2 regions of the Nocardioides maradonensis genome follow, and region 1 is predicted to be linked to the other one. Evidence: riboswitches for the same ligand, from Rfam matches in the RefSeq annotation. Region 1 holds a riboswitch; the other holds the start of a gene.

Evidence for each region. Region 1 has a riboswitch for thiamine pyrophosphate ahead of ACYVAQ_RS22695 (thiamine phosphate synthase). Riboswitches for the same ligand answer to the same signal wherever they lie in the genome.
Region 2: another riboswitch for thiamine pyrophosphate. It lies ahead of ACYVAQ_RS03880 (thiamine ABC transporter substrate-binding protein); the one in region 1 lies ahead of ACYVAQ_RS22695 (thiamine phosphate synthase).

The regions. Positions count from the first base shown of each region.
Region 1 is NZ_BAAHAZ010000028.1:4,429-18,542, forward strand. It holds gene ACYVAQ_RS22655 (DUF429 domain-containing protein) at 1-806, shown strand, start outside; gene ACYVAQ_RS22660 (fumarate hydratase) at 838-2,526, opposite strand; gene ACYVAQ_RS22665 (choice-of-anchor P family protein) at 2,608-3,873, opposite strand; gene ACYVAQ_RS22670 (carboxymuconolactone decarboxylase family protein) at 3,993-4,616, shown strand; gene ACYVAQ_RS22675 (RNA polymerase sigma-70 factor) at 4,619-5,500, shown strand; gene ACYVAQ_RS22680 (YdeI/OmpD-associated family protein) at 5,497-6,165, opposite strand; gene ACYVAQ_RS22685 (arylamine N-acetyltransferase family protein) at 6,215-7,039, shown strand; gene ACYVAQ_RS22690 (NAD(P)-binding domain-containing protein) at 7,087-8,166, shown strand; TPP riboswitch at 8,133-8,241, shown strand; gene ACYVAQ_RS22695 (thiamine phosphate synthase) at 8,274-8,825, shown strand; gene thiO (glycine oxidase ThiO) at 8,822-9,814, shown strand; gene thiS (sulfur carrier protein ThiS) at 9,811-10,002, shown strand; gene ACYVAQ_RS22710 (thiazole synthase) at 10,004-10,765, shown strand; gene ACYVAQ_RS22715 (thiamine phosphate synthase) at 10,765-11,340, shown strand; gene ACYVAQ_RS22720 (bifunctional hydroxymethylpyrimidine kinase/phosphomethylpyrimidine kinase) at 11,337-12,020, shown strand; gene thiC (phosphomethylpyrimidine synthase ThiC) at 12,017-13,552, shown strand; gene ACYVAQ_RS22730 (glycoside hydrolase family 13 protein) at 13,610-14,114, shown strand, end outside.
Region 2 is NZ_BAAHAZ010000003.1:68,632-82,745, forward strand. It holds gene dacB (D-alanyl-D-alanine carboxypeptidase/D-alanyl-D-alanine endopeptidase) at 1-409, opposite strand, end outside; gene ACYVAQ_RS03855 (inorganic diphosphatase) at 504-1,040, shown strand; gene ACYVAQ_RS03860 (class I SAM-dependent methyltransferase) at 1,056-1,724, opposite strand; gene ACYVAQ_RS03865 (phosphatase PAP2 family protein) at 1,721-2,848, opposite strand; gene ACYVAQ_RS03870 (ABC transporter ATP-binding protein) at 2,858-3,829, opposite strand; gene ACYVAQ_RS03875 (ABC transporter permease) at 3,826-5,439, opposite strand; gene ACYVAQ_RS03880 (thiamine ABC transporter substrate-binding protein) at 5,415-6,407, opposite strand; TPP riboswitch at 6,400-6,507, opposite strand; gene ACYVAQ_RS03885 (MBL fold metallo-hydrolase) at 6,567-7,634, opposite strand; gene ACYVAQ_RS03890 (SDR family oxidoreductase) at 7,631-8,440, opposite strand; gene ACYVAQ_RS03895 (NAD(P)H-dependent amine dehydrogenase family protein) at 8,440-9,594, opposite strand; gene ACYVAQ_RS03900 (HAD family acid phosphatase) at 9,721-11,391, shown strand; gene ACYVAQ_RS03905 (oxidoreductase) at 11,379-12,584, opposite strand; gene ACYVAQ_RS03910 (oxygenase MpaB family protein) at 12,692-13,609, shown strand; gene ACYVAQ_RS03915 (enoyl-CoA hydratase/isomerase family protein) at 13,663-14,114, opposite strand, start outside.

The sequences.
Region 1 (14,114 bases):
GGCTGCCGCTCTACACGGACCCGCTGCGCGAGATCACCGACCAGATCGGGACGCGGGTCATCACCTACGTGCACAGCGACGTGCAGGCGGTGGCCGACCTCCTCGGTGAGTCCTTCGTGGTTCTCGACGATCGCGACATGGGTCAGGAGACGGCCAGCGAGGGCCGCTTCGGCTACGCCAGCCGGCACCTCCTGATCGGTGTCGACCCGGAGAGCGGGCTGCCCGGCTACGAAGGTCTACAGGGCCTGCACGCGCAGGTGCAGATCCGCACCGTGCTCCAGCACGCGTGGGCGGAGTTCGAGCACGACATCCGGTACAAGGGCACGATCCCCGATGCCCATGTGCCGGACTTCGACCGGCGCTTCACGCTCGCGGCGGGACTGCTGGAGCTCGCCGACCGCGAGTTCTCGACCATCCGCGACCGGTTGCGCGAGCCCCTCGCCGCCGAGGAGTCGGCTGCGGACGACGACGACCCGCGACTCAGCCCCCGCGAGCTGGCGGCCTTCCTCGCCGGTCAGTACGCCGATGCGGGCTGGTCGCGCACCGATCACTACGCCTGGATGGCAGGTCTCGTCCTCGAGCTCGGCATCACCTCGCTCGCCGAGCTGGGCGAGACGCTGCGCTCGGTCGACGGCGCGACGCTCGCGGAGCGCATGGACTACCGCTATCCGCCCGGCGCCGTACGCCGCCTCGACGACGCCCTGCTGTGGACCTACGGCGAGGACTACGTGCGGCTGAGCGGCAACGCCCACCGGGTCCCGTCGCTGCGGGCGAGGTTGGTGAAGATGCGGCCGGACCCCGTCTGAGGTCGCGGCCCGTCAGGCGGTGACGGCGTACCTACTCCGCGGACCGCACCCGGATCCCCGACAGCGGGACCGTGGTGGTGCCCGCGGGGTCGGTGAAGAAGTCGTTGCCCTTGTCGTCGACGACGATGAAGGCGGGGAAGTCCTCGACCTCGATCTTCCAGACGGCCTCCATGCCGAGCTCCGGGTACTCCAGCACCTCCTGGCTCTTGATGCAGTCCTGCGCCAGGCGGGCTGCCGGGCCGCCGATGGAGCCGAGGTAGAAGCCGCCGTAGGCGTCGCAGGCCTCGGTGACCTGCTTGCTCCGGTTGCCCTTGGCGAGCATCACCATCGAGCCGCCCTCGGCCTGGAAGGCCTTGACGTAGGAGTCCATCCGGCCGGCGGTGGTGGGACCGAAGGAGCCGGACGCCATGCCCTCGGGCGTCTTCGCCGGGCCGGCGTAGTAGACGGGGTGGTCCTTCAGGTACTGCGGCATGCCCTCGCCCGCGTCGAGCCGCTCCTGGATCTTCGCGTGCGCGATGTCGCGCGCGACCACGAGCGGACCGGTCAGGGACAGGCGCGTCTTGACCGGGTACTTCGTCAGCTCGGCGAGGATCTCGCTCATCGGCCGGTTGAGGTCGATCTTCACGACCTCGCCACCGGAGATGTCCTCGGCGACGCCCGCGTCGGGCATGTACTGCGCCGGATCGGTCTCGAGCTGCTCGAGGAAGACGCCCTCCGCCGTGATCTTGCCGAGCGCCTGCCGGTCGGCCGAGCAGGACACCGCGATCGCCACGGGGCACGAGGCGCCGTGGCGGGGGAGCCGGACGACGCGGACGTCGTGGCAGAAGTACTTGCCGCCGAACTGCGCGCCGATGCCGAAGGACTGGGTCAGCTTGAAGACCTCCTCCTCCAGCTCGACGTCGCGGAAGCCGTGGGCGTCCATCGACCCCTCGGTGGGCAGGTTGTCGAGGTAGTGCGCGCTGGCGTACTTGGCCGTCTTCAGCGCGAACTCCGCGCTGGTGCCGCCGATCACCACCGCGAGGTGGTACGGCGGGCAGGCGGCCGTGCCGAGCGAGCGGATCTTCTCGTCGAGGAACTCCAGCAGCCGCTTCGGGTTGAGGATCGCCTTCGTCTCCTGGAACAGGAACGACTTGTTGGCCGAACCGCCGCCCTTGGCCATGAAGAGGAACTTGTACTCCGGACCCTTCGGTCCCTGGGCGGTCGAGTAGAGCTCGATCTGCGCCGGCAGGTTGGAGCCGGTGTTCTTCTCGTCGTACATGGTCAGCGGCGCGAGCTGGCTGTAGCGCAGGTTCAGCTTGGTGTAGGCGTCGTAGACGCCGCGCGAGATCCACTCGGCGTCGTCGGCACCGGTGAGCACACCCTCGCTCTTCTTGCCCATCACGATGGCGGTGCCGGTGTCCTGGCACATGGGGAGCACGCCGCCCGCGCTGATGTTGACGTTCTTGAGCAGGTCCAGCGCGACGAAGCGGTCGTTCCCGGAGGCCTCCGGGTCGTCGATGATCTTGCGCAGCTGCTTGAGGTGCGCCGGCCGCAGGTAGTGGCTGATGTCGTGCATCGCCTCGGCGGTCAGCTGCTGGATCGCCTCGGGGGAGACCTTCAGGAACGTCTGCCCGTCGGGGCCCTCGACGGTCTCGACCCCCTCCGTCGTGATCAGCCGGTACGGCGTGTCGTCATGAGACGTCGGGAGGAGGTCGGAGTACCGGAACTCTGCGTCAGCCACGAACACCGAGGATAGGCGCTGCCGCGGACGACACGAGGGCCGGGCCGCATGGCGGCCCGGCCCTCGTCGAGGAGCACGTCGTCAGACGATCTGCGTGGCGGCGTACCCGATCTCGATGATCGCCCCGGCCTTGAACCCCGCCGTCGGGGAGCCGAGGGTGATGCGGATGGCCGTGATCGCGTTGGAGCGATTGACCGGGTTCCGCGAGCGCACGTTCAGCTCCACCTTGCCGAGCCCGGCGACGTCGAAGGTCGTGTTCGGGGCGACGTTGAGCGGGATCGACCTCCCGGCGATGACGAGGTTGACCGTCGACATGCTCAGACCGCTGGTCCAGCGGTGAGCCTTGACCGTGCCGCGCGCGACGACGTGGATGGCGTCGGCCTTGACGAGCCCGCCGAGCAGGTCGAGCCCGGCGACCTGGCTGGTGTTGCGGACGTTCGCGTTGCCGATCGCGTCCTTGGTCGAGGTCGTGGTCGTGGTGACCGCGCCGGTGGTGAGCAGGCCGGGGACGTTGACCGCGGCGGTCGTGTGCGTGATCGTCTTGCCCTTGCTGCCGTTGAAGGGCGTCCCGATCAGGGCCGTCGGGCTGCTCTCGATCTTGGCGAGGCCGCCGCTGTTGACGAGCACCCGGGTCCCGAAGGCGGCGCCGCCGAGCTGCGCACCAGGGTTGGGCGTGGCGTCGACGAAGAAGATCGTCTCCGGGTTGAGGGCGATCGTGACGTTGGCCGGCATGCCGGCCCGCGGCTGGAGCAGCGTGATGCCGAGACCCCAGCCCAGGGTGGCGGAGCCGGTGGCGTCGACCTTGTGCTGGGCGACGTTGAGGCTCACGGTGGCGACGCCCGGCACCGTCACCGCGTAGTTCTTCGGGATGTTCAGCGGCAGGTTCACCCCGGCGATGTGGATCCCGGCGAACTGGGTCGAACCGCTGCCCGTCGTGCGCCCGGCCGTCGTCGCGCTCGAGTTCAGCTGGGTGGTCATGGCGTCGATCCTGACCAGGCCGCCCAGGAGGTCCACGCCGGCGGTGCGGGCCCAGGAGTGGACGGTCGTGGTGTCGCCGGACTTCGTCGCCCAGGTCTTGGTCTGGACCGCACCGGTCTGGACCGCGTTGGCGACGTTGACCGCCGCGGTGTGGTTGGCGTCGGAGCCACCACGCGAGACACCGCTGACGGTGCTCGGAGCGGTCAGGTCGGACGTGACGGTGCCGTCGCCGAGCTGCACGTAGGTGCCGCCGGCGCTGGCCTGGTAGGCCCAGATCCTCGTCGCAGCCTGCGCCGACGAGGGCAGGGCGACCGGAGCGATCCCGAGGGCGAGCAGGGCGAAAAGAGGGAGCAGGAAACGCATCTTCATGGAGGGGACTCCGAATCCCGAGGGAGGGGTGGACAGGAGGTGCCCATCAGGATGTCACACGTGAGATCCGGGCGGTGTCTTGATGTCGACAGCAACCGATACCCCCTCAGGAGGAAGTCATGACCACCCGGATCCCTGCCACGGAGATCAACGGTCTGTACGGCGCACTGGTCAAGAAGTTCGCCACCAGGATGTTCGGCCAGGTCCCGGAGTCGCTCGGGGTGATGTGGCACAACGTGCCGGTCCTCAAGGCGAGCATGGGCTTCGGCCAGAAGCTGCAGAAATGGGACCGCTGCGACGAGAGCCTGAAGTCGTTCGCGCACATGGCGGTGGCGTCGTACATCGGCTGCACCTGGTGCCTGGACTTCAACTACTTCATGGCCAAGGACAAGGGCCTCGACCTCGCCAAGGCCCGGGAGATCCCGCGCTGGCGGGTCTCGACGGTGTTCACCCCGCTGGAGCGTGAGGTGCTGGAGTACGCCGAGGCGATGAGCTCCACGCCGGTCACGGTCACCGACGAGATGGTCGAAAGCCTCAACCGCCAGCTCGGACCGGCCGCCGTCGTGGAGCTCACCAACGTCATCGGCTTCGCCAACCTCACCACCCGCGGCAACGTCGCGCTCGGCATCGAGTCCGAAGGCTTCGCGGCCGCCTGCGGCCTGGCGCCCCTGGCCGAGCGTCCGACGCTCGATGTGGGGGGTCTGGGGGGCGGAGCCCCCCAGGGTGCGGTCGTAGGGTCGTGACCGTGAGCGCCGTCGACCCGTTCATCGCCCACCGCAGCCTGCTGTTCACGGTCGCCTACGAGATGCTCGGCTCCGCGGCCGACGCCGAGGACGTCGTCCAGGAGACGTGGCTGCGCTGGGCCGCGATGGAGGACGGTGCGCGGGCCGACGTCGTCGACCCGCGCGCCTACCTGGTGAGGATCGTGACCCGGCAGGCGCTCAACCGGCTGCGGACTCTGGCCCGGCGGCGCGAGGACTACGTCGGCGAGTGGCTGCCGGAGCCGCTGCTGACCACTCCGGACGTGGCCGAGGCCGTCGAGCTGGCCGAGAGCGTGTCGATCGCGATGCTCACCGTGCTCGAGACCCTCACACCGACCGAGCGGGCGGTCTTCGTGCTGCGCGAGGTCTTCGACCTGCCGTACGACGAGATCGGGGCCGCCGTCGACAAGACGGCGGCCGCGGTCCGGCAGGTGGCGCACCGGGCGCGCTCCCACGTCGAGGCCCGACGTCCGCGGGTCGCGGTGGACCGGAGCGAGCAGCAGGCCGTGGTCGAGCGGTTCCTGCGCGCGGTCACGACCGGCGACGTGCAGGGCCTCATGGACGTGCTCGCGCCGGACGTCGTGGTGATCGCGGACGGCGGCGGCTTCGCGACCGCGTCCCGGGTGCCGATCGAGGGTGCTGCGAAGGTGGTGAGGTTCCTCAAGAACTTCCCGCGGATCGTTCCCGACGCGGTCGTCGAGACGATCTGGATCAACGGTGCGCCGGCGGCGCGGCTGGACCTGGGGTCGTTCGGCCCCACGGCGATCAGCGTGCAGGTCGAGGACGGGCGGATCACCCGGATCTTCACCATGCGCAACCCGCACAAGCTGGAGCGGCTCGACGAGCCGACGGTGCTGCAGCGTTAGCTGTCGGACGTGGCCGCGGCTGCGGCGGCCGCCCGGGTGACCCAGGTGGGCGGCTTGCCGTAGCGCTGGCTGGGGATCAGCCGGCCGGCGGCGCAGTCGTCGAGCAGCTGCTGCATCCGCTTCTCGCGGGTGGCCTCCTGCTTGGCGGTGATCACCCAGTTGGCGCACAGGTGTCGGTACGACGGAGTGGCGACCGCCCAGAAGGCGCTGGCCGCGGCGTCGGCGGCCAGGCGTGCGGCGTACTCCGGCGGGAGCTCGGGCTTGACCGACTTCTCGTAGGCGTAGACCGTCGGCTCGCGGCGGACCTCCCAGATCGCCAGGCCGGGTGGCTGGATCCGGCCCTCGGCGCGGAGCTCCTCGAACGCGGCGAGGTTGATCTGGGACCAGTTGCTCGTCGGCTTGCGCGGGGTCCAGCGCTGGCGGATCGCGTCGTCGTCGATGCGCTCGACCTTGGAATCGATCCAGCCCCAGCACAGCGCCTCGCGCACGGCGTCCTCCCAGACGAGCCCGCGGTCGGGGACGTGCTTCTTGTACAGCCCCATCCAGAGCTCGGTCTCGGTCGCGTGGAAGCGCTCCAGCCACGCCGCGAACTCGGCGGCGTCGGCGAAGAAGCGGGCCGGCCGCTCCGGCGTACCGCCGAGGCGTCCGGGGAGCTCGTCGTCCATGGCGTCAGACTGCCACCCCGCGCCGACAGGGACGCCCTACGCTGAGCCCGTGCTGGACGAGTGGCAGGTGGCCGACCTGGACCTGGGCGCGTACCTCGCGCGGGTGGGTGTCGAGCCGCGCGAGCCGAGCGTGATCGCGCTGGGCGAGCTGCACGAGGCCCACGTGCGCACCTTCACCTTCGACAACATCGACGTGCTGCTCGACCAGCACCCGGGCGTCGCGCTGCCCGCGATCGCGGAGAAGTTCCTCGGCCGTGGGCGAGGTGGCTACTGCTTCGAGCACGGCTCGCTGTTCGCCGCGGTGCTCGAGCGGCTGGGGTACGACGTACGTCGCCAGCTCGGCCGCGTCGACAACCCGGGCGGTGTCGCGGCCCGCACCCACCTGACGGTCGGGGTCCGGCTCGGCGAGCGCTGGTGGCTGTGCGACCCGGGCTTCGGGATGAGCCTGATCCGGCCGATCCCACTGGAGGACGGCCGGGAGGCCGAGCACTACGGCTGGCGCAGCCGGGTCGTGGCGGCGCCGGAGGTCGGCGGGTTCGAGCTGCACCGCGAGCGCGACGGCGGGTGGCAGCGGCTGCACACGATCGACCTGCTCCCGGTCCACCCTTCCGACGTCGTCGAGGGCCACCACTTCACCAGCACCTTCCCGGCCTCGCACTTCCGGTCCGGGCTGATGGTCGCGCGCTACGTCGACAACCGGCACGTGACGCTGACCCACCAGGCCGTCACGATCAGGCGGGCCGGGCAGCCCACCGAGCACCGGCAGATCCGTCCCGACGAGGTGGGAGCGTGGCTGAACGAGCTCGCGGTGCCGCTGGCCACCGACGAGCGCACCCGGTTGCTCGCCAAGGTCGATCAGCTCGTGGCGCAGTAGACATCAGGCGCCGGGCATGGGCCGGCAGACCGGGTTGTTCCACCCACGTGCATACCTACGACGCCATCGTCATCGGGGCCGGTCAGGCCGGCCTGTCGGCGTCGTACCACCTGAAGAGGCTGGGCCTCGACCACCTGGTGCTGGACGCCGACGCGACCGCGGGCGGCGCCTGGCAGCACCGTTGGGACTCGCTCACGATGGCCGACGTGCACGGCGTCGCGGACCTGCCGGACGCGCCCGCTCCGGGTGGCTCGGAGGAACGGGCCAACGTGGTGGTCCCCGCGTGGTTCGGCGACTACGAGCGCACCCACGACCTGCCCGTCGAGCGGCCGGTGCGGGTGGACAGCGTGACCAGCGACGGTGACCTGCTCGTGGTGCACGCCGGACCGCGATCGTGGACCACCCGCACGATCGTCAACGCGACCGGCACCTGGACCCGGCCGTTCATCCCGTACTACCCCGGGGCGGGCACCTTCCTCGGCGAGCAGCTGCACACCGTCGACTACCCAGGACCCGCGTATTTCCATGGGAAACGCGTCCTCGTGGTCGGTGGCGGCGCTTCGGCGGTGCAGTTCCTCGGCGAGCTCGCGCCGACCACCTCGACCCTCTGGGTGACCCGGCGCGAGCCGGTCTGGAACCAGGAGCGGTTCGACGGTCGCGCCGCGATCGGGCAGGTGCTCGAGCGGGTGCGCTCGGGCCGTCCGCCGGCGAGCGTCGTGAGCGTGACCGGGCTGGCGCTGCGGCCGCAGGAGGCGCTCGCGGCGTCGCTGGGCGCCTACGACCGTCGCCCGATGTTCGAGCGGATCGAGCCGGACGGGGTGCGCTGGGCGGACGGCGCCTTCGAGCCGGTCGACGTCATCCTCTGGGCCACCGGCTTCCGCCCCGCGGTCGACCACCTGGCGCCGCTGCACCTGCGCTCGTCGTACGGCGGGATCGCGCTGCTGCCGGGCGGCAGCGACGTCCAGACCGCGGTGACGGCCGCGGCCGATCCGCGGGTGCAGCTCGTCGGCTACGGACCCTCGGCCAGCACCATCGGCGCGACGCGTGCTGGACGGGCCGCTGCCCTCGCCGTACGACGGCTGCTACTGTCGGCGTCGACCACACGGGAGTCCGCGGTAGCGGGCTGAGAGGGAGCTGACACCGCTCCGACCGTTGAACCTGATCCGGCTCATACCGGCGAAGGAACGTGAAGGAGCACCCGTTGGTGCCGAAGTTGATGTGCTTGGTGTCGTCCGTGGACGACCTCTCCCTGCTGCCCGCCCTCGTGGCCGCGGGGGTGGACTGCTTCCAGGTCCGCGACAAGACGCTGGACGGCGCTGGACTGGTGGCGCTGACCCGCGCCGCGCTCGCCACCGGCGCCACCGTGGTCGTCAACGACCGGGTCGACGTCGCGCTCGTGGCGGGCGCCCACGGTGTGCACGTCGGGGCGACTGACATCGCCGTGGCCGACGTACTGCGGATCGCGCCGGACCTGCTGGTCGGGGCGACCTGCCGGACCGGTGCGGACGTGGTGGCGGCGGCTGCGGCCGGTGCCGACTACGCCGGCGTCGGGCCGGTGTTCGTGTCGTCCTCGAAGGCGGGACTACCGGAGCCGCTGGGACCTGACGGGCTGGGTGGGGTGGTCGGGTCGGGCCTGCCGGTCGTGGCGATCGGGGGCATCACGCCGCGCAACGTCGGGCCCGTGGCGGACGTCGGCGCGCACGGGGTCGCCGTGATCGGTGGGATCTGGCGCGAGCCGGACCCGGTGGCCGCGGTCCGCGCGCTCGCGGAGGCACTGGGGCGATGAGGGTGCGCGTGCTCGGGGCCGGGATCATCGGCCTCGCCTGTGCCGAGGAGCTGCTCCGGCGCGGCCACGCGGTCGAGGTCGTCGATCCGGCCCCCGGGTCGGGGGCGTCGTACGCCGCGGCCGGGATGCTCTCGCCCGCCGGCGAGCTGTGGCACGGGGAGACCGAGCTGTTCCGGCTCGGCCGCGCGTCGCTGGTGCTGTGGCCCGGGTGGGCCGCCCGCCTCGGCGTACCGCTGCACACGACGGGGACGGTGCTGGCCGCCGCCGACGCCTCGGACCTCCAGGAGATCGACCGGCAGGTCGGGCTGCTCGCCGCGGCCGGTGTCGCGGCGGAGTCGCTGGACCGTCGGGAGGTCGTCGCGCGTGAGCCCGGGTTGGGGCGCGTGGTGGGCGGTGCGTACCTGCCGGACGACCACAGCGTCGACCCGCGGCGGGTCGTGGCGGCGCTGCTCGAGCGGGTTGGTCTCGATACGCCGCTCGCTGGCGCTCGCGGCTACTCAACCAACGAGGTCGACGTCACTGTGGTCGCCACCGGCGCGCGGCTCCCCGCGCCCTTCACCGACCTGGTCCGGCCGGTGCGCGGGGAGATCCTGCGGGTGCGTGTGGCGGGCCCGGCGCAGCGGCCGGCGCACACGGTGCGCGGCCTGGTCCACGGTCGGCCGGTGTACGTCGTCCCGCGGACCGGGTCCGACGAGGTGGTGATCGGGGCGACCTCGGAGGAGCACGACGGTCCCCCGGTCGTGACCGTCGAGGGGGTGCACGTGCTGCTCGACGCGGCGCGCGAGCTGCTGCCGGGGCTGGACCGGGCCGAGTTCGTCGAGGCGGTCGCCCGCGACCGGCCGGCCACCGCCGACCACCTGCCGCTCATCGGGCCGGTGGGGGAGGACGGGGTGCTGCTGGCGGCCGGGCACGGCCGCAACGGGGTGCTCCTCGCGCCGCTCACGGCGCAGCTGATCGCCGATCACGTCGATGCCAGGGAGGCAGCATGACCATCACCGTCAACGGATCCTCGCGCGACATCGACGCGGGCACGCACGTCGCCGACCTGCTGCCGCCGGACCCGGCCGGCATCGCGGTCGCGGTCAACGCGTGCGTCGTACCCCGCGCCGAGCACGCCACTACCCCGCTGGCCGACGGCGACGTCGTCGAGATCGTGACGGCGGTGCAGGGTGGCTGACCTGGTGATCGCCGGCGAGACGTTGTCGTCACGGTTGTTCCTCGGCACGGGCGGCCTGCCGCGCATGGACCTCGTGGAGCCCGTCGTCGATGCGGCGGCGCCCGGCCTGGTGACGGTGTCGGTACGCCGCACCTCGGGCACCTCGGACGGAGGGCTGCTGGCCACGCTGCTGGGTCTCGGCGTACGCCTGCTGCCGAACACGGCCGGCTGTCGGACGGCCCGCGAGGCGGTGCTGACCGCCGAGCTCGCCCGGGAGGCGCTCGGAACGTCGTGGGTGAAGCTCGAGGTGATCGGCGACGAGATCTCCCTGCTGCCCGACGCGATCGAGCTGCTGGAGGCGGCCGCGACCCTGGTGCGGATGGGCTTCACGGTGCTGCCCTACACGACCGACGACCCCGTGCTGGCGCGTCGCCTGCAGGACGCGGGATGCGCGGCCGTGATGCCTCTCGGCTCGCCGATCGGGTCCGGGCTGGGCGTGCTCAACCCGCACGCGATCGAGGCCGTCCGGGCGGCGGTGTCGGTGCCGGTGGTCCTCGACGCGGGGGTCGGCACGGCGTCCGACGCAGCGCTCGCGATGGAGTTGGGCTGCGACGCGGTGCTGGCCGCGACCGCGATCACCCGCGCCGACGACCCGGCGCGGATGGCGCAGGCGCTGCGGCTCGGCGTCGAGGCGGGGGTGGCCGCGCGTGAGGCGGGCCGGATCCCGCGGAGGGCGACCGCACGGGCCTCGTCCCCGGTCGCGGGCATGGTCGGGCGGGCGTGATGGACCTGCCCCGCCTGCTGCTCCTCACCGACCGCTCGCAGCTGCGGCTCGGGCGGTCCCTGGTCCGCACCGTCGCGGAGTGCGTCGAGGCCGGTGCCACCCACGTGGTCCTGCGTGAGCTCGACGAGCCTGAGGCGGCCCGGGCCGCCCTGGCCGCCGCCCTCGTCGGCGTCGGGGCCACCGTGATCACCGCCCACACACCGTTGCCCGGGGCTGTCGGTCTCCACTTGCCTGCCGGCAAGCAAGTACTTACCTGCCGGCAAGCAAGCGGCGGGGCATGGGGTCGCTCGTGCCACTCGCCGGAGGCCGTGCGGGCCGCCGCGGAGGAGGGGGCCGCCTGGGCCACCCTCTCGCCGTACGCCGCCACCGACTCCAAGCCCGGCTACGGACCGTCGTTGCCCCCGACCGCCTTCCAGGACCTCCCGATCCCCGTCTTCGCCCTCGGCGGGATCACCCCGGCCAACGCCGCGGAAGCACGACGCGACGGCGCCCACGGCGTCGCCGTGATGGGAGCCGTCATGCGGGCCCACGACCCGGCCGAGGTCGTCAGCGCCCTCCTCGAGGCCGTCCGATGACCCCGCCCGTCGTCCTCACCGTCGCCGGCACCGACTCGTGCGGCGGCGCCGGCATCGCCGCCGACCTCGCCACCTTCGCGGCCCTCGGCGTGCACGGCGCGTGCGTCGTCACCGCCGTCACCGCCCAGGACACGGTCGCGGTCCGCGGGATCCACACGATCCCCCTCGAGGTGGTGGCCGCCCAGCTCGACGCCGTCCTCAGCGACCTCGACCCGGCCGTCGTCAAGACCGGCATGCTCGGCACACCCGAGGTCGTCGCGCTCGTCGCGGAGAGGTGCACGGGCCGCACCCTCGTCGTCGACCCGGTCCTCCGCGCCTCCACCGGCGCGACCCTCGCCGACGCCGCCGTGCGCGACGCCTACCGCGCGCACCTGATCCCGGTCGCCACCGTCATCACCCCGAACCAGGAGGAGCACGAGGCCCTCGGTCGCCCCGAGCACCCGGGGCTCGTCCTCACCGCGGGCGGCGACCTCCCGACGACCAACGACCACGGCACCGGCTGCACCCACGCGAGCGCGCTGGCGGCGTACCTCGCCCTGGGTCACGACCTCCCCGACGCAGCGAGAAGTGCTGACACCTTCGTCCGCCGCCAGCTGCTGATCGGCCAGGACTGGGAGCTCGGCCGCGGCCGGGGTCCCGTCGCGCACGTCCACCCCACCCAACCGAGGAGCACAGCATGAACCAGGTCCACCCCGCCCACACCCGCGTCCTCACCGGCGACCTCGAGGTCCCCGTCACCCGCGTGCAGCTCACCAACGGCGAGACCTTCGACCGCTACACCACCGCCGGCCCCGGCTCGGTCCCCGAGGAGGGCCTGCCGCACCTCCGCAAGGAGTGGATCGACGAGCGTGGCGACCGCACCCGCCCCAACGTCACCCAGATGCACTACGCCCGCCAGGGCATCGTCACCAAGGAGATGGAGTACGTCGCCCAGCGCGAGCGCTGCGACATCGAGCTGGTCCGCAGCGAGGTGGCCGCGGGCCGCGCGATCATCCCGGTCAACATCAACCACCCCGAGTCCGAGCCGATGATCATCGGCCGCCGGTTCCTGGTGAAGGTCAACGCCAACATCGGCAACTCCGCGGTCACGTCCAGCATCGCCGAGGAGGTCGACAAGCTCACTCACGCGATCACCTGGGGCGCCGACACCGTCATGGACCTCAGCACCGGCGACGACATCCACGCGACCCGCGAGTGGATCATCCGCAACAGCCCGGTCCCGATCGGCACCGTGCCGATCTACCAGGCCTTGGAGAAGGTCAAGGGCCAGGCCGACAAGCTCACCTGGGAGCTGTTCCGCGAGACCGTCATCGAGCAGGCCGAGCAGGGCGTCGACTACATGACGATCCACGCCGGCGTGCTGCTGCGCTACGTCCCGATGACCGCGCACCGCGTCACCGGCATCGTCAGCCGCGGCGGCTCGATCATGGCCGGCTGGTGCCTGGCCCACCACGAGGAGAACTTCCTCTACACCCACTTCGACGAGCTCTGCGAGATCTTCAAGAGGTACGACGTCAGCTTCTCCCTCGGCGACGGCCTCCGCCCGGGCGCGACCGCCGACGCCAACGACGAGGCCCAGCTCTCCGAGCTGCGCACCCTCGCCGAGCTGACGAAGCGCGCCTGGGAGCACGACGTCCAGGTGATGGTCGAGGGCCCCGGCCACGTCCCGCTCAACCTGGTCGAGGAGAACGTCGTGCTGCAGCAGGACTGGTGCCACGGCGCGCCCTTCTACACGCTCGGCCCGCTCGTCACCGACATCGCGCCCGGCTACGACCACATCACCAGTGCCATCGGCGCGGCCACGATCGCGATGCACGGCACCGCGATGCTCTGCTACGTCACGCCCAAGGAGCACCTCGGCCTGCCGAACAAGGACGACGTGAAGACCGGCGTCATCACGTACAAGCTCAGCGCCCACGCGGCCGACGTCGCGAAGGGCCACCCGCACGCGCGCGAGTGGGACGACGCGCTGTCGAAGGCGCGTTTCGAGTTCCGCTGGCACGACCAGTTCGCGCTGTCGCTCGACCCGGTCACCGCGATGGCGTTCCACGACGAGACGTTGCCCGCCGAGAACGCCAAGACCGCCCACTTCTGCTCGATGTGCGGCCCGAAGTTCTGCTCGATGCGGATCAGCCAGGACGTGCGCAAGCAGTTCGCCCAGAAGTCCGCGGAGTTCGTCGAGATGGGCAGCAGCGTCTACGTCGAGGCCTGAGGTCGAGGCCTGAGAAGACGCCTTGGCCGCCGCCCGTCGCTTTGGCAGGGTGGTCGCATGCTCTCGGACGCGAACAGCGAGTGGTGGCGCGACGCCGTCATCTACCAGGTCTACCCGCGCAGCTGGGCGGACGCCGACGGTGACGGCGTGGGCGACCTGCCCGGCGTCACGAGCCGGCTGCAGCACCTGGTCGACCTCGGCGTCGACGCCATCTGGCTCTCGCCGTTCTACACCTCCCCGCAGAACGACGCCGGGTACGACGTCGCCGACTACCGCGACGTCGATCCGCTGTTCGGGAAGCTGGCGGACGCCGACGCGATGATCGCGCGGGCCCACGAGCTGGCCCTGCGCGTCATCGTCGACCTGGTCCCCAACCACTCCTCCTCGGAGCACCCGTGGTTCCAGGCAGCGCTCGCCAGCCCGCCCGGCAGCCCCGAGCGGGCGCGCTACCTCTTCCGCGACGGCAAGGGCCCGGGCGGCGAGGAGCCGCCGAACAACTGGCCGAGCGTGTTCGGCGGCCCGGCCTGGGAGCGGGTCGAGGGCGGGCAGTCGTACCTGCACC
Region 2 (14,114 bases), on a different contig from region 1:
CGAGCTTCGTCGTCGAGGCGGGCGTCGCGAGGAAGCTGCCGGAGGAGGCGGAGCGGTAGGTCAGGCCGGGGCCGTCGAGGGTGCCGACGGCAGCGAGGACGTGCGGACCGAAGGCCGCCTTGGCGAGCGGCCGGGCCAGGGCGGCGGCGATCCGGGAGCGGCTGAGGGCGCGCTCGGTGACCGCCTGCGCCACGACCCCGGGCCGGACGACGTCGGGCGCCTCCACGCCCCGCGGCGGCGCGACCGCGGCCGGACCGGCCGCGACGGCGTCGCCGCGGACCTGGTGCCACCAGTCGTCGAGGCGGCCGGTGCGCCAGCCGACGAGGCCCGCGACGGCCACCACGAGGGCCAGGACCGTGGGGATCGCGACCAGCGCCTTGCGGCGTACCCCTGAGGCCACGTCGGCCACTCGCTCACCCTCCCACCGGCCCCCGAGCGGGGCCTCGACTGCGCTGCGCGCCTATTGTGCGCGACAATGCTCCGCGTCGCCCGCACCGGGCGGCGTGACACAGCCTGGACGGACAGGCACGAGTGGTGGAGGAACTGCAGTGGCCGAGTTCGATGTTCTGATCGAGATCCCCAAGGGCAGCCGGAACAAGTACGAGGTCGACCACGAGACTGGTCGCATCCGCCTCGACCGCGTGCTCTTCACGTCGATGGTCTACCCGGCCGACTACGGCTACATCGAGGGCACCCTCGGTGGCGACGGCGACCCGCTGGACGCACTGGTCCTGCTGCCCTTCCCGGTCTACCCGGGCACGGTCGTCAAGGCCCGCCCGGTCGCCATGTACGTGATGGAGGACGAGGCCGGCCAGGACGAGAAGGTCCTCTGCGTGCCGGTCGACCCGCGCTTCGACGACATCCAGGACCTGCCCGACGTGGCCGAGTGGGACCTCGACGAGATCCAGCACTTCTTCGAGCGCTACAAGGACCTCGAGCCGGGCAAGTCGGTCAAGGGCTCGAACTGGGCCGACCGCGCCGCCGCCGAGGCCGAGATCGAGGCCTCGATCAAGCGGCTCGCGGAATCCGGCGGTCACTGACCGCGGCGGCCGCGCTCAGGCGCGGCGGACGCCCCTGAAGTAGGCGATGGCGCCGCTGGTGTCGACGACGAGGTCGTCGACACCAGCGGCGCCGAACCATTTCCGGAGGTCGTCACGGGTGCAGCCGGGGCCGAGCAGGCCCGCCACCCGGCCGACCCGGCGCATCGGCTCGAACGCGATCCCGGTGTCGTTGGTCAGGGCGCTGCCGGTCACCACGCCGCCGACGCGGAGCACCCGGGACATCTCGCGCACGGCGAGCTCGGGGTCCGGGAAGCAGTGCAGGCCGGTGAAGCTGACCACGAGGTCGAACTCCCCGTCGTCGAACGGGAGCCGGCCGACGTCGGCCAGCCGCGGGATCACCTGGTCGGCCACACCGCGCCGCTCGGCGGCCCGCATCGTGCGGTCCAGCATGGTCTGCGCGATGTCGGCGGCGACGTACTCGACGCCCTGGCCCTCGTGCAGGCCGCGGAGGGCGACGCCGCCACCGCACGGGATGTCGAGGATCCTGGCGCCCGCCGGCTGCCGGCCGATCTCGTCGGCCGCCCGGTACAGGCGGGAGAGGTCGCTGCGGATGCCGGTGCGCCAGATCGCTCCGCCCGCACGGGGGTGCTCGACGGTCCAGTCGTAGAAGCTGGCCCACAGCGGGTCCTCGGACCAGCCGCCGAGACCGGGGATGCGGATCATGGGTCCTCCGTCGTCGTACGTCGCTGCAGCCACGTGAGCGGGACCCGCCAGAACGGGACCGCACCCTCGGGGCGGGGGTAGGGGCTGATCGGGGTGTCGCGGCCGAACCGCTGCCCGCTCGCGACCGCGGCGAGCCAGAACGAGACGATCGCGATCGCGGCGCCGGCGATGTCGTCGGCCAGGTAGTGCCAGCCGAAGTAGAGCGTCGAGACGACGACCAGGCCGAAGTAGACCCAGCAGGCGACGCGCAGTGCCCGGTTGCGGATCGTGTAGTTGACCATCAGCGCGACCAGCAGCGTGATGCAGGTGTGCAGGCTGGCGAAGCCGGCGATCGAGTTGACCGTGTTGGTGACGCCGCCGAAGACCAACCGGCCGCGGGTGTCGACGATCGTCTCCATCAGCGCCGTGGTGCTGGTGTGCGGGAGGCCCTGGTACTCCGAGGGGAACGCGATGCCCGGCCCGAGGGTGGGCAGCAGGTAGTAGCTGAGCGTCCCGAAGGCCCACGCCAGGCACTGGCTGGCGACGAACCAGTAGCCGTAGGAGATGTTGCGCGACCACACCGCCCACAGCGTGATGACCACCGGCACCAGCGGCAGGAAGAACAGGTAGACCGGCGAGAGCAGGTACGCCGCATGGGTGCCGAGGACCGCCTGCAGCGCGTCGCTCGGGTCGTGCCCGAAGAACAGCACGCGGTCGAGCTTGTGCAGCTCGTTGTCGTAGAGCAGGGGCATCCCGTTGTCGCCGATCCGCACGAACGGCAGGTCCGACTTGAGGTTCCGGTAGCCCACGTAGGTGACGTAGAAGCACGCGACGCCGAGCACGACCAGCCGCAGCCGCTCGGCGGTCCAGTGGCTGTGCCAGCGGTCCCGCATCAGGGGCAGCAAGGCGCTGCGCTTGCGGCGCGACTGCCACCACGCGATCGGCACCAGGTCGACCGCCAGGGCGAGCAGCAGAAGCACCGGGATCCGGATGTACGACGGGCCGAGGAAGCTGCCCTCGGGGTCGAGGATCGGGCGGTCGTAGCGGACATGCACGTAGACCGTGGCCGCTGCCATCGTCCCGGCTGTCGCGAGGAGGAGCGGGTAGGCGAGGCGGTACGTCGACCTCTCCGCTCCGTTGCGCACCCGGGGAGTCTAGAGGTCTGCGGTGCCTCGGCCGGTCGGGGCGAGGCGGACCGTGTCGCCGATCGCCGGGGGCGTGCCGTCCGTCGTGGCGTCGAGCTCGCCGATGCCGTCGACGTCGACGACGAGCCGGGTGGCGTCGGGGGTGGCGTGGACCGCGCGGACGACGCCCTCGAGATCGCCGTGGTCGCTGGTCGTGAGCGCGGTGGGCCGCAGCGCGACCCGGTCGGCGTGGGCGAGGCGGCGGGCGGCGTCGCCCTCGAGGAGCCGCGAGTACCCCAGGAAATGGGCGGTCTCGGCGTCCGCGGGGTGGGCCCAGACCTGGGCGACCGGCCCCTGCTGCACCACGCGGCCGGCGCGCATGACGGCGAGGCGGTCGGCGACGGCGTACGCCTCGGACTGGTCGTGGGTCACGAGCAGCGCGGTGGTGCCGGCCTCGGTGAGGATGCGACGCAGGTCCGCGGCGAGCCGGGTGCGCAGGCCCGCGTCGAGCGCGCTGAGCGGCTCGTCGAGGAGCAGCAGGTGCGGCCGGGCGGCCAGCGCCCGGGCCAGCGCGACCCGCTGCCTCTCACCGCCGGAGAGTGTGCGCGGGAGGCGGTCGGCGTACGCGTGCAGGCCGACGAGGTCGAGCAGGTCGCTCGCCTCCGCCGCGGCAGCGCGACGCGTCGCGCCCCGGAGCCGCAAGGGGTAGGCGACGTTGCGCGCGACCGTGAGGTGGTCGAAGAGCTGACCCTCCTGGAACATCAGGGCGAACCCCCGCCGATGGGTCGGTACGCCGGACAGGTCGGCGCCGTCCCACGCGATCCGCCCGGTCGCGAGCGGCTCGAGGCCGGCGATAGCCCGCAGCAGCGTGGACTTGCCGCAGCCGGACGGGCCGAGGACCGCCAGCACCTCGCCGTCGTCGAGGGTCAGGTCGACATCGGCCACTGCCCGCAGCGGCGGGACGCCGACGTCGACGGCGAGGTTCTCGACCGACAGGGTCACAGCGATCCCACCCCCGGCACCCGCAGCCGCTCGACGACGAGCACCACGGCGGCGGCCGTGGCCGCGAGGATCACCGAGGCAGCCATGGCCGCACCGTAGTTGAGCTGGCCGGGGCTGCCGCTGAGCCGGTAGATCACCACGGGCAGCGTCGGCGTCTCGGGACGGACCAGGAAGCTGGTGGCGCCGAACTCCCCGAGCGAGACCGCGAAGGCGAAGCCGGCCGAGGCGAGCAGCGGCCGCCAGAGCACCGGGACGTCGACGACGAGGGCGGCCCGGAACGGGCCGGCGCCCAGGGAGGCCGCGGCCTGCCGCTGCCGGTCGTCGATGCCGGCGAGCACCGGGACCAGGATCCGCACCACGAGCGGGAGCGCGACAAGTGCCTGGGCGATCGGCACCAGCCAGGGGCTCTCGCGCAGGTCGACCGGGGGCCGGTCGAGGGTGATCAGGAAGCCGAAGCCGAGGGTGACTGCGGAGACCCCGAGCGGCACCATGAACAGACCGTCGAACACCGCGCGCACCCGGCGCTCGGCGACGCTGCGGGAGCGACGGGTGACGACGAACGCGACGAGCAGTCCGAGGGTGAGCGACAGGGCCGAGGCCTCGAGGCCGATCCGCAGCGAGTTGCCGAGCGCCTCGGTGATCGGCACCCGGATCAGGCCGCCGCCGTCGCTCTGCAGCGACCGGTAGAAGACGAGCGTCCAGCGGCCGTCGCGCCGCAGGGACCCGAGCACCAGCGAGACGAGCGGGATGGCGAGCGCGACCAGCACCGCCGCGGTCACCCCGAGGACCGGGACGTCCCGCAGCCGCGGGCGGGCGGGGGTGGCCGGGAGGCGTCGTACGGTCGGGTCGGGGGTGGCCCGCAACCGCGCCGCGACAGCCAGCAGGACGACCACGACCGCGAGCTGCACCAGCGACAGCGCGGCGGCCGCGCTGAGCTCGGGGAAGCCGGTGATGCCGCCGGTGGTGAGCAGGTAGATCTCGGTCTCCACCGAGGAGTAGCGCAGACCGCCCAGGGTGAGGATGACGCCGAAGCCGGTCGCGCAGAAGAGGAAGACGACGACCGCCGCGGAGACGAGCGCCGGGCGGAGAGCGGGCAGGGTGACGGAGCGGAACACCCGCGCCGAGGACGCACCGAGGGCGGCTGCGGCCTCGGCGGGGCGGCGGTCGAGCGACTCCCACGCGACCCCGACCGTGCGGACGACCACGGAGACGTTGAAGAAGACGAGGCCGAGCAGGATCGCGAACGCACCGTTGTCGACGAGCCGCCCGATCGCGACACCGACGACGACGGTCGGCAGAACGAACGGGACGAGGAGGAGCGCGCGCAGCAGGCCGCGGCCCGGGAACCGGAGCCGGTGCGTGACATAGGCGCAGGGCAGGCCGAGCACCACGGACAGCACCGTCGCGAGCGTGCTCATCCAGACCGTGAACCACACGACCCGGCGGGTGCGGTCGTCACCGAGCAGCGCCCACCCGGAGGAGTCGACGTGGGCGACCATGCCGCCGACGGGCAGCAGGAAGAACACCGCCAGCACCGCGGCCGGGACCGCGGCGAGGGCGAGATGGCCGAGGGCCGGCCGAAGGCTCAGCCGGAGACGATGTCTGTCCACGTCGTGGTCCAGTCGCGCCGGTTCGCCGCGATGTCGGACGCGGAGACCTCGATGGGCTTGCTCGGCACCGGCGCGAACCGCTTCCAGCTGCTCGGCAGCGGGGTGCCGGCGCGGGTCGGGTAGACGTACATGCTGGTCGGCAGCACCCTCTGCACCGCCGCGCTCTGCAGCCAGGCGACGACCTTCCGCGCATCGGTCGGGTTCTTCGCGCCGGCCAGCACGCCGGCATACTCCGTGTCGGCGAAGCAGGTGTTGAGCAGCGCGTGCGTGGAGGGTTTGCCGTTCTTCACCCCGTACGACGGATCGGTGTTGTAGCTGACCACGATCGGCCGATCTCCGCCGGATGCCGAGTAGTCCTTCTCGAAGGCCTGGGTCCATCCGCCGTCGACCTTGGCCCCGTTGGCCACCAGCTGGCGCCAGTAGTCCTGCCAGCCGTCGCCGTACGTGCCGATCGTGGCGAGCAGGAAGGCCATGCCAGGACTGCTCGTGGTCGCGCCCTCGGTCACGAAGAGGTCCTTGTAGGCGGGCTTCACCAGGTCGTCCAGGCTCGTGGGCGGCGCCTGGTGGTGGCTGGCGAACCACGCGTCGTCGACGTTCACGCAGACGTAGCCGACGTCGATCGGGCTGAGGTCCCCGTCCACGACCCCGGCACCGGTGACCGCAGCCCGGAAGGTCGTGTCGATGCCGTACGCCGCGTCGCCGAGCGGGTCGTCCTTGGTGACCTGCAGCTTGCTGGCGAGCTCGCCCGCGTCGCCCGAGGTGGTGACCTGGACGTCGATGCCGCTGGACTTCTCGAAGCGCTTGAGCAACGCCTTGGGCAGGTCGAAGGAGTCGTGGGTGACCAGCACGACCTTGTGGTCGGCCGGGGCCGTCGACGTGGTGGTCGCGGCCTTCGACCCGCAGCCGGCGACCGCCGTCGCTGCGAGGAGGACGGCGGTCGCGGAGACGGCGGCGCGTGCACGGTTCATCGGATGGACTCCCTTCGCCGGTGCTAACCGGATCAGGTTCGGAGGGTCTGCAGCGGATCCGCACTCTCAGCACCCCGCGGGTGCTCCCCTGTCTGAGCCATCCATGCTACGCAACGGCGCGCGCGGCGTCGTCAGCGTGACCCTGGGTCACTCGGGCAGCTACGGGGCGGGCTGGTACCAGCTGACGCCGTCGCGCACGGCCAGCGCGGCCTGGCCGCGGGCCACGAGCAGGTCGAGGTGCGCCTTGGTCTCCATCGCGGCCATGCCCTGGTTGAACACGTCGAGGTCGGCGTAGCTGCGCTCGTGCCGGGTCCAGCCGAGGTCGCGGGCGACGATCTCGGCCGTCACGTCGCCGCGCGCGTCGACCGACTCGCGGCACAGGTCGAGCCGGCTCTCGTGGTGCAGGAGCAGCTCGTCGACGCGGGCGTACGACGACGGCGCGACCGGCCCGTGCGCCGGCAGGATCTGCAGGTCGGGCAGCGAACGGACCTTGGCCAAGGAGGCCATGAAGTCGCCGAGCGGCTGGTCGACCGGCGGCACCGTGAAGCCGATCGACGGGGTGATGGTGGGCAGCACGTGGTCGCCGGCGAAGAGCAGGCCGGCCGCCTGGTCGGCGTACACGTAGTGGCCGGGGGTGTGGCCGGGGGTGTGCACGGCATCGATGGCGCGGGCGCCGATCTCGAAGCGGGTGTCGCCCTCGAGCCACTGGTCGGGGTAGCGCCACATCTCCGGGACCGGCAGGTCGTCCTCGGTCCGGCCGGCGGCCCATGCGGCCGCGACGTCCTCGGCGCCCGCGCTGCGCAGCACCGGGAGGAACGGGCTCTCGGTGAACGCGTCGACGTTGTTGAGCAGGTCGAGACCCGGCTGCTCGTCGCGGCCGAGCGCGACCGGGATGCCCAGCTCGCCACCGAGCACCGACGCCATCGTGTAGTGGTCGCGGTGGATGTGGGTGACGAGGAACCGCTTGATGTCGCCGAAGCCCGCGTCGATCGACTTGAGCGACCGGTCAAGGAGCTCGCGAGCCACCGGGATCGCCCAGCCGCCGTCGATCAGGGTGAGCCCGTCGTCACCCTCGACGACGTACACGTTGATCGCCTTGAGGCCGTCCATGGGGAGCGGCAGCGGGATCCGGTGGATGCCCTCGGCGACCTTCCACGCCCCCTCGGCGGCCCAGTGCTCTCCGGAGTCGGGGGAGATGGCCGCGCCGGTGGGGATCGAAGTCGTCACGGCTGCAAGTCTGGCAGCCCCAGGTCGAGGTTCGGCTCCTGGATCCCGCCGTCGATCTCGAGCAGCTTGCCGGTGACGAACTGCCCGGCCCGCGACGCCAGGTAGACGACGCCGGCCGCGATGTCCTCGGCCTCGCCGATCCGCCCCAGCGGCGTACGGGTCTCCATCTGCTCCTTCATCTCCGGTACGCCGGCGACGAACTCGAGCGCGCTCGTCATCACCGAGCCGACGTAGATGCCGTTCACCCGGATGGTCGGCGCGAGGTCGGTCGCGGCGAGGCGGGACCAGTGCGCGAGCGCGGCCTTCGCGGTGCCGTAGGCGAGGTAGCCGCGGGCCGCCGTACGCCCCATCATCGAGCTGATGCTGGTGATCGACTTCTGCCGGTCGTCGCCGGCGGACTTCAGCATCAGTGGGACGGCCGCGCGGCTGAGCGCGTGGGCGGTGGCGACGTTGAAGTGGAACGCCTCCTCCAGGTAGGCGACGTCGGTGTCGAGGAAGGCGTTCGGGATGGTGCCGCCGACGTTGTTGACGACGGTGTCGAGGCGGCCGAACTCGTCGAAGGCGCGCTGGGCGAGGGCGGCGACCTCGTCGGTGTGGCTCAGGTTGGCCGGTACGACGAGGGCGCGGCGGCCGGTCGCCTCGATCCGGCTCGCGACCTCGGCGAGCTGGCTCTCGGTGCGGCTCGAGATGACGACGTCGGCGCCGGCCTCGGCCAGCGCGACGGCGGTGGCGGCACCGATGCCACGGCCGGCGCCGGTGACGACGGCGACGTGGTCGGTGAGGTCGAAGCGGTCGAGGATCGGCATCAGGCGCCAGCCTTCCCGGTGGTCGAGTGGCTCCCGAGGGACGAGGGAGCCGTATCGAGACCCGCGACCAGCCCCCTTCCGGTGACGAGCGGGAGGTCGATCGGGCTCACCAGCCCGGGCTTCGCGGCGACGACCGCGGGGATGGCGTTGATCAGGCGCTGGGCGGTGACGATCATCCCGGAGACGTTGTGGTCGCCGTTCTCGCCGTGGTGGCTGAACTCCACCTTCATGCACGGCTCGCCGGTGATCTCGATCCGGTAGCAGCCGTCGCCCTCCAGCGGCGTGGGCCAGTCGGGATCGCTCGTGGCGTCGGTGCGGGTGACGTGCTCGAGGGTGATCCGGGGCACGCCGTCGACCTTCCCGGTCACCTGGAAACGGACCGAGCCCATCGTGCCCTCGGCGATGTCGACGGAGATCGCCTCCTTGGCCCGCAGGGCGGGGCGGCGCTCGACGTGCTCGGTCAGCGGCTCGTCGAGGGTGACGCCGAGGCCGGCGGCGATGACGCGGACGACCGGACCCCAGGCGGAGGACAGGATGCCGGGCTCCCAGAGCATCGGCTTGGTGTCGAGGGGCTGCCCGAAGCCGAACAGGTCCTTCATGACGACGGGCTGGTAGTACGTCGAGTAGTCCGCGATCTCGCTGACCCGGACGTGGTCCACGCGCTGGCTGAGGCTCGTCATCACCAGCGGCAGCACGTCGTTGGCGAAACCGGGGTCGATGCCGTTGACGTGCAGGCTGGCGTTGCCCTCCTGGCCGGCCTTGTCGATGCCGGCGATGAAGTCGTCGGGCAGGGTGCCGTGCGGGTGGACCAGGATCACCGGCCCGCTGGAGACCACGTTGACGCCGTCGCGGATGAACCCGGTGAGGTCCTCGATCGACTCGAAGAGCCGGTCGTCGGTCATCGCACCGTGCACGATGCAGTCCGGCTTCAGGGCGATGAGGGCGTCCCGGTCGGTGGTGGCGGGGATACCCAGGGTGCGGCCGAGACCGGCGAGCTCGCCGGCGTCCTTGCCCTCCTTCTCCGGGGTGGACGTCCACACCCCGACCAGCTCCAGGTCGGGGTGGGCATCGACACCGGCGATGGCGTGCCGGCCGATGGTGCCGGTCGACCAGACGACGATCTTGAGGGGGCGTTCGGGGATGGCCTGCGACATGGGCCGAATCTAGAACAGGTTCTAGTTTCTGGCTAGGGGTGCCGGCCCGCAAGGAGTTGCTTGCTGGCACGCAAGGAGCGGCTTACCGTCACCGCACCGCCACCGTCGATCCCTCGGGAGACCCCCATGCACCGTTCCGGCATCGTCGCCGCCACCGCGGCCCTCGCCGCCGCCGCCCTCGTCGCCGGACCCACCCAGGCCCGCCAGAACGAGAAAGCCGCCACTCCGCAGCTCGCCCCCAGGACCCACTTCACGATGGTGGTCGACCAGGCGACGGGCACCGTCGCTCCGCCCGACCACGGCGCGGAGATCCCGAACATCGACTCGGCGAAGTCGACGATCCGCACCTACTACGGCGCGCGCAAGGGGCCCGACCCCACCGGTCTGTCGAGCGGTCCGATCAACCTGCCCGACCTCACCGGATCGACGTACGCACACCAGGTGCGGGCCATCGAGCAGGGCATCCTCGACGCTCTCCCCGCGGATCACGCACCGCACCAGGCCGTCGTCTTCGACGTCGACTCGACATTGCTGTCGGACTACGCCTTCGAGGAGGCGACCCACTTCAACTTCGACCCCGCGGTGAACAACACCTGGGTCCAGGACCAGGCGTTCCCCGCCGTGCCCGGGATGCCCGACCTGCTGCGCCAGATCGTCGCGCGCGGCTACGACCTCTACGGCATCACCGGGCGGCCGTTCAGCCAGGAGGACGCCACCCTCGGCAACCTCACCGCCCAGGGCTTCACGAGCGATGGCACCCCGACCGGCACGCCGCTCCTCACCAACGACACCCTCTACACGAAGTGGAACACCGCCGACCCGTCCGCGAAGCCTGGCTACATCGGCGCCTGCACGCTCTCGCCGACGTGCAACACGGTCGAGTACAAGGCCAACACGCGCAAGCACATCGAGCAGGACCTCGGCGACCACGTCGTCATGAACGTGGGCGACCAATGGAGCGACCTCGAGGGTGGGTACGCCGACGCGCACACCAAGATCCCGAACCCGACGTACTTCCTGGCCGCCGCCGACATCGCCGGTGCGCCGACCACCGACAGCACGATGGTGCCGCCCACCAGCTACACGATGGCGCCCGACGGCTCGAGCGGCACGACCGTCGCGAGCGGTGACGGCATCCCCAACCTCGACCCGCTCCGCAAGGAGATCCGCGCCTACTACCGCGCGACCGGCGGCATCGCCGACAAGTCGACCTCGCCGTACATCAGCGAGATGGCCGAGCTGGCCGGGCGCTGGCAGCCGCGGCTGGTCAACGCGTGCCGCCGGCTCGCCGCGGGCGGTGCCCGGCCGGCCATCGTGTTCGACGCCGACGACACCACGCTGTGGACCTACGACATGGAGGACGGGGCGATGAGGTTCAACTTCGACCCGGCGCTCCAGGACCAGTGGGTGCAGGACCAGCGCTTCCCCGCAACCCCGTCGATGGTCGGGCTGGAGCGGGCCGTCACGGCCGCCGGCTGCACCCCGATCGGCCTCACCGGGCGCGGTGCCGCGCAGAAGGACGCGACCCTCGCCAACCTCGCCAAGGTCGGGTACGTCGGCTTCATGCCCGACACCTACTTCACGAAGTGGGCGACCGGCACCACCCCGCCGGCGTACCTCGACTGCGGCAGCGACGGCGTGTGCTCGACGATCGAGTACAAGTCCGGGACGCGCCGACACGTCGAGGCCGAGGGCTATGACATCGTCGCGAGCTTCGGTGACCAGTTCTCCGACCTGATCGGTGGGTACGCCGACACCACCATCAAGCTGCCGAACCCGACGTACTACCTCCCCTGACGCGAGACCGGGATGACCTGGTCGGCCGACCACTCCGCGCAGCGGGTCCCCGAGTAGATCGTGGGCATGCAGCGGTTGCAGTGGATGCAGATGCCCTCGGTGGCCGCGCCGACGGCGAGGCGGTTGACCAGGTCCGGCTCGCGCAGCAAGGCGCGGCCCATGACGACGAAGTCGAAGCCGTCGGCCATGGCCTGCTGCATGGTGGCGAGCGAGTTGACCCCGCCCAGGTACATCAGCGGCATCGCGAGCTCCTTGCGGAACTCCAGCGACTTCGGCCGGAAGTAGGCCTCCTCGAAGGCGTAGTGCTTCATGAACCCCCGTCCCACCGGGGTCCTGAGCCCGAAGCGCACCAGCGGCGGCATGCTCGCGGCGAACTCGTCGACGGGGGTGTCGCCGCGGAACAGGTACATAGGGTTCATCAGCGAGGAGCCGCCGGACAGCTGCAGCGCGTCGAGGTGGCCGTCGCCCTGCAGCAGCCGCGCGAAGTCCAGACCGGCCTCGGTCGTCACGCCGCCCGCGAAGCCGTCGCTGACCGAGATCTTGGCGGTCACCGCGGCGGCGTCGCCCATCTCCTCACGCACGGCCCGCGCGACCTGGCGGGCGAGCTTGGCCCGGTTCTCCAACGATCCGCCCCAGCGGTCGCGGCGCCGGTTGAGACCGGGCGCGAGGAAGGAGGAGATCAGGTACGAGTGGGCCATGTGCAGCTCGAGCACGTCGAAGCCGGCGCGCACCAGGGTGCGGGCCGCGTCGACGTACGCACGGGTGACCCGGGTCAGGTCCTTCTCGGAGGCCGCGCGGACCATCTGCATCGAGAGCGGGCTGGGCATCGCGCTCGCCGCGATGGCCCGGCCGCCGTTGGAGCGGCCGTTCGCGACCGGACCCGCGTGCCCCACCTGGCCAGCCACCTTGGCGCCGGTCTCGTGGACCGCGTCGGCCAGCCGGGCGAGGCCGGGGAGCGAGCGCTCCCCCACGACGACCTGCTCGGCATGGGTCCGGCCCTCGGGCGCGACCGCCAGGTACGCGACCGTCGTCAGGCCGACGCCGCCGCGCGCGGGCGCCAGGTGGTAGGCGATGAGCTCGTCGGTGACCAGCCCCTCCGGCGTACGCCCCTCGAAGGTCGCGGCCTTGACCGTGCGGTTGCGCAGCCGGACCGGGCCGAGGTCGACCGGGTCGAAGACGTCTGGGATCGCCACCCCGGCAGCGTAACGAGAAACTGGAACGTGTTCTAGATCGAGAAGTGAGAAGAAAGTGAGGATCATTCATCTTTCGGCCACCGGCTGCCGCACCTACGCTCGAGGACATGGCGAAGAAGCTGTGGCAGGAGCGCAACGCGGCGCTCGACCCGGAGACCGACTACGTCGAGATCGTGCAGAACCTGGCGCTCTACGAGTTCACCTGGGACATCACCCAGGCGCTCAGCTTCGCCCTGTTCCGGACGTACGCCGTGCCCAGCATCGGCCGGCTCCTGGACGAGACCGGTGCCTTCACGACCGCCTGCCAGAAGCGGTACGACGACACCGGGCTGCTGCTCGAGGCGCCGTTCGTGAGCGGCTTCGACAGCCCCGAGGGCAGGGCCGCGATCCGCCGGATCAACCAGATGCACCACATGTACGACATCAGCAACGACGACCTGCGCTACGTGCTGTCGACCTTCGTCGTCGTACCGAAGCGGTGGCTGGACGCGTACGGCTGGCGGCCGCTCACCGAGGGCGAGCTGCGCGCGACGGTCAGCTACTACCGGGCGCTCGGCCGGCACATGGGCATCAAGGACATCCCCGAGACCTACGACGCGTTCATGCACCTGATGGACGACTACGAGCGGGCGCACTTCGGGTACGACGAGGGTGGCCGGCACGTCGCCGACGCGACGCTCGACCTGCTCGGCACCTTCTACTCGCGGGCGCTGAGGCGTCCGGTCGACGTCATGAGCCGCGCCCTCATGGACCCGCCGCTGCTCGCCGCGTTCCGGTACGACGACCCCGGCCCGCGCGCCCGCCGGCTCGTGCACGCCGGGATGCGCGTGCGGGCACGGGTCCTGAGGCACACCCCGTCGCGGCGTACGCCCCAGCGCATCGCGGACCTGCCGCGGTTCAAGACCTACCCCGACGGCTACCGGCTCGAGGATCTGGGCACCTTCACGCCGTACGGCGGTTGTCCGGTCCCCCACGCCACCGCGACCCCGACCTCCACCCCGACCCCCACTCCCGCGAGTTCGTAGCTCTGGTCGACCGAAGCCAGGGTTTCGGTCGACCAGAAGCCAGAACTCGCGGATCAGGAGAACTCGGGGGACCGCTTCGCCAGGAAGGCGGCGACGCCCTCGCGACCGTCGGGGCCACCGGCGAGCCGGCTGATCGACTCGGACTCGCGGCGCAGGGCCTCCTGCGGAGACGGCTCGGCCACCTGACGGACGAGGTGCTTCGTGGCGGCGAGCGCGTCGAAGGAGCCGGCGAGGAGGGTCCGGGCGATGCCGTCGACGGTCGCGTCGAGCTCCTCGGGAGCGACGACCCGGGCGACCAGCCCGCAGTCGGCGGCCTCCTGGGCCGTCAGGTTCTCGGCGAGCAGCGCGAGGCGCAGCACCCGGTGCAGGCCGAGGGTGTGCACGAGCATGCTGCCGCCGCCGTCGAGGCTCAGGCCGACCTTGACGTAGGCCAGGTTGAACGCCGCCTTCTCGGACGCCACGACGACGTCCGCGGCCGCCGCGATCGGGAACCCGATGCCGGCCG